2 regions of the Pseudomonas siliginis genome follow, and region 1 is predicted to be linked to the other one. Evidence: predicted binding sites of a transcription regulator. Region 1 holds the regulator's gene; the other holds the start of a gene.
The links. The regulator sigma-54, encoded in region 1, starts transcription at its own class of promoters, with help from an activator protein. The targets are predictions, from matches to a motif close to ANTGGCATNNANNTTGCTNT.
Positions count from the first base shown of each region.

Region 2: the regulator sigma-54 is predicted to act here: its motif matches at 1,098-1,117, upstream of NF676_RS09335 (circularly permuted type 2 ATP-grasp protein).

Region 1 covers NZ_CP099598.1:1,004,397-1,006,793, reverse strand. Annotated here, with positions in the region: gene lptB (LPS export ABC transporter ATP-binding protein) at 1-550, shown strand, start outside; gene NF676_RS04870 (RNA polymerase factor sigma-54) at 717-2,207, shown strand; gene hpf (ribosome hibernation-promoting factor, HPF/YfiA family) at 2,281-2,397, shown strand, end outside.
Region 2 covers NZ_CP099598.1:1,959,379-1,961,775, forward strand. Annotated here, with positions in the region: gene NF676_RS09325 (hypothetical protein) at 1-116, shown strand, start outside; gene NF676_RS09330 (ribonuclease E inhibitor RraB) at 326-673, shown strand; gene NF676_RS09335 (circularly permuted type 2 ATP-grasp protein) at 1,151-2,397, shown strand, end outside.

The sequences.
Region 1 (2,397 bases):
TGTGCTGATCGATGATCTGGACGTCAGCCACCAGCCGATGCACGGCCGCGCCAAGGCCGGTATCGGCTATCTGCCGCAAGAAGCGTCGATCTTCCGTAAACTGTCGGTCGCCGACAACATCATGGCGATCCTCGAGACCCGCCCGGAGCTGGACAAGGCCGGTCGTCGCAAGGAGCTGGAAAGCCTGCTGCAGGAATTCCACATCAGCCACATCCGCGACAACCTCGGCATGAGCCTGTCCGGCGGTGAGCGTCGCCGGGTGGAAATCGCTCGCGCCCTGGCCACTGCACCCAAGTTCATCCTGCTCGACGAACCGTTCGCCGGTGTCGACCCGATCTCGGTCGGCGACATCAAGCAGATCATCCATCACCTCAAGGCCAAGGGCATCGGCGTGCTGATCACCGACCACAACGTGCGTGAGACGCTGGATATCTGCGAAACCGCTTACATCGTCAACGACGGTCAACTGATCGCTGAAGGCGATGCCGAGACCATCCTGGCCAACGATCTGGTCAAGGAAGTGTATCTGGGTCACGAGTTCCGCCTGTAAGCGCGACAGCGCTGTATCGATTCAAGGCGCATTTATCCGCTTTAATTGTTACAGCGCTCTAGGCAAACACTTCAGTTTCAGGCATATAATTTGCTTAAGTTTGGCGCTTCGGCGCCCTGTAGTGGATGGCGCAAAGCGCCGGCGAATAAGGTGTTAAGCCCCTGCCATGAAACCATCGCTAGTCTTGAGAATGGGCCAGCAGCTGACGATGACACCGCAGCTGCAACAGGCCATCCGCCTGCTCCAATTGTCGACCCTGGACCTGCAACAGGAGATCCAGGAGGCTCTGGAATCCAATCCGATGCTCGAGCGCCAGGAAGAAGGCGACGACTTCGACAACGCCGATCCGCTGGCCGACAACGCCGAACAGAAGCCCGCCGAAATCCAGGAACCCTCCTACCAGGAAACCGCCCCGACGGTGGATAACCTCGAGGATGGCGATTGGAACGAGCGCATCCCCAACGAACTGCCAGTGGATACCGCCTGGGAAGACGTCTACCAGACCAGCGCCAGCAGCCTGCCCAGCAGCGATGACGATGAGTGGGATTTCACCACCCGCACGTCCGCCGGCGAGAGCCTGCAAAGCCATCTGCTCTGGCAACTGAACCTGGCACCGATGTCCGACACCGATCGCCTGATCGCTGTCACCCTGATCGACTGCATCAACAATCAGGGCTATCTGGACGAAACACTCGAAGAAATTCTTGAAGCGTTCGATCCGGAACTGGACATCGAGCTCGACGAAATCGAAGCCGTCCTGCATCGCATCCAGCAATTCGAGCCCGCCGGTATCGGCGCACGCAACCTCAGCGAATGCCTGCTGCTGCAATTGCGCCAGCTGCCCGCGAAGACGCCGTGGCTGACCGAGGCCAAGCGCCTCGTCGCCGATTACATCGACCTGCTCGGCAGCCGCGATTACAGCCAGTTGATGCGCCGGATGAAGCTCAAGGAAGACGAGCTGCGCCAGGTCATCGAGCTGGTACAGAGCCTCAATCCGCGTCCGGGCTCGCAGATCGAATCAACCGAAGCCGAATACGTCATTCCCGATGTGATCGTGCGCAAGGACAACGAGCGCTGGCTGGTCGAGCTGAACCAGGAATCGGTGCCACGCCTGCGCGTCAATGCCCAGTACGCCGGGTTTGTTAAGCGTGCCGACACCAGCGCCGACAACACCTTCATGCGCAACCAGTTGCAGGAAGCCCGCTGGTTCATCAAGAGCCTGCAGAGCCGCAACGAAACCCTGATGAAAGTGGCCACGCAGATCGTCGAACATCAGCGCGGCTTCCTCGAATACGGCGACGAAGCGATGAAGCCGTTGGTATTGCATGACATCGCCGAAGCGGTCGGCATGCACGAATCGACGATTTCCCGGGTGACCACACAGAAATTCATGCATACCCCGCGCGGTATTTATGAGCTGAAATACTTTTTCTCCAGCCACGTCAGCACCTCCGAAGGCGGCGAATGCTCGTCCACGGCGATCCGCGCGATCATCAAGAAACTGGTCGCTGCGGAAAATCAGAAAAAGCCGTTGAGTGACAGCAAGATCGCTGGTTTACTGGAGGCACAAGGCATTCAGGTGGCTCGCCGCACCGTCGCCAAGTACCGCGAATCCCTCGGAATCGCGCCTTCGAGCGAACGCAAGCGGTTGATGTAAGCCACGTTACAGCGTTCCAGTGGCAGGCTTTTCGGCCTGCCGCTTTATGCACTGGCAACGAAGGAGAAGCTGTATGCAAGTCAACATCAGTGGACACCAACTGGAAGTGACCCAACCTCTGCGTTCCTACATCGAGGAAAAACTCCAGCGACTGGAGCGACATTTCGACAAGATCACCAACGTGCAGGTC
Region 2 (2,397 bases), 950 kb from region 1:
TTCCGGTCGCCGCCCAGCTGGATCTCAACGATCTGGAAGGGCGCACCGCCGATGCCGGGGTGAAAAACCTCAAGACCCAGAACGGCATCGAAATCCTCAGCATCACCCCTGTCTGAACACTTCCTGTCATCTCGTAAACCAGGCCTTGGCAGCGGCGCTCTCTTGGGGCTACTCTGCAAGCGAGATCAGCGAATGGATCGCTAAGGTCTGGTCTTGTCAGCTACATGCTTGTTTCCCGCGCGCAACCACGTTGCCGTAGTACTTAGGCCAAAAGGCCCGGGGCGGGAATACGGAAAGTCTATCCATCAATCGAGGGGGACGATTCATGAGCACAGCCTATCAAGAAGACATCAGCAGCAACGTTCTGCGCCGCATGAAAGAAGGCGGCTTCGATTTTTCCCGGTTCCATCCCATCGAGTTCTACGCGATTTTCCCGGACGAGGAGCGGGCGCGCAGGGCAGCAGGCAAATTTCGCGGTGAATCCATCAATGCCCAGGTCAGTGCGCGCGACGACGGCGCCTGGTCGCTGGAATTGAGCAAAGTGATGTACGCAACCTATGACGACATCGGCGATTTCGAGCAAGGCTTTTCTGCCGTGGTCGAACCGCTGGGCGGCATTATCGAGGGTTGGGGCGTGAAGCAGGAGGTGCGCAATCGTTACCGGTTGAATTGATATTGCGCATTGTTTGTCGGGCAACGGCTGACCTTCGGGTCGGCCGTTGTCGTTTCTGGCTTCTGCATATCGCAGTGGCAAAACCCTGAAACAAGAATCCCGGGCAAAAAAAAGCCACCGGAGAGGGTGGCTAAAAGGGAAGACGGGTATGCAATAAAGTCCTGTCGGGACGGGGCTGCCAAGGCAGTTCAGATCAGTTGAGCTGTCTCCTTCGCGGCGGCGTGCCGGGGAAGTTTTGCAGCGAATGCGCGGATTATCCGCAGTCGTGGCCGGGCAGTGAAATCAACTCTGACTATGCTGGTGATAGGCGATGCAGTGCGTCGCAATGAAGCGGGGGCAATCGGGCCGGGGCATTTGCCGCACAGGAATGGTGCGCAGCGTTCGGCGTGGATCTACAACCGATTGAAATCAAAGCGTTTATGCCGATGGCACGGGCCTTGCGAAGGCCTGTATGTCCGGAGTGACAAGGAGTACGGCATGATCCGCACCTATTTTGACGAGATGTACGATGCCGGCGGCCTGGTCCGCCCGCATTACCGGGAATTTGCCCGCTGGCTGGCCGAGACGCCCGACGAGCTGCTCGCGCAGCGTCGCCGCGAGGCCGATCTGTTGTTTCACCGTGCCGGGATCACCTTCACGCTCTATGGCGACGAGCAGGGCACCGAGCGCCTGATTCCGTTCGATACCATTCCCCGTAGCATCCCCGCCAGTGAATGGCGGATTGTCGAGCGCGGCTGCATCCAGCGGGTCAAGGCGTTGAACATGTTTCTCGCCGACCTCTACCACGAGCAGCGCATCATCAAGGCCGGGATTATTCCCGCCGAACAGGTGCTGGCCAACGAGCAATACCAATTGGCGATGCAAGGTCTGGATCTGCACCGCGATATCTATTCGCACATCTCCGGCGTCGATCTGGTGCGCGATGGCGATGGCACTTATTACGTTCTCGAAGACAACCTGCGCACACCCAGTGGCGTCAGCTACATGCTCGAAGACCGCAAGATGATGATGCGTCTGTTCCCTGAACTGTTCTCCGCCCAGCGCATTGCCCCGATCGATCACTATCCCAATCTGCTGCTTGATACCCTGAAAAGCTCAAGTCCGATCGACAACCCGAGCGTGGTGGTGTTGACGCCGGGACGCTTCAATAGCGCGTTCTTCGAACATGCGTTTCTGGCGCGGGAAATGGGCGTTGAACTGGTGGAAGGCGCAGATCTGTTCGTGCGTGACGACAAGGTGTTCATGCGCACCACCGATGGCCCGAAAGCGGTCGACGTGATCTATCGCCGCCTCGACGACGCATTCCTTGATCCGCTGGCGTTCAACCCGGACTCGATGCTCGGTGTGCCGGGGCTGCTGTCGTCCTATCGCTCCGGCAACGTGGTGCTGGCCAATGCCATCGGCACCGGGGTCGCGGACGATAAATCGGTTTACCCGTTTGTCACCGACATGATCCGTTTTTACCTCGACGAAGAGCCGATCCTGAAAAACGTGCCGACTTGGCAATGCCGCAACCCGTCCGAGCTGTCCCACGTACTGGCCAATCTTGCGGATTTGGTCGTCAAGGAAACCCAGGGCTCCGGCGGTTACGGGATGCTGGTCGGACCGGCCGCGACGACGGCGGAAATCGATGCCTTTCGCGAGCGCATCAAAGCCAAACCCCATGCCTACATTGCGCAACCGACACTATCGCTGTCGACCTGTCCGACCTTTGTCGAAAACGG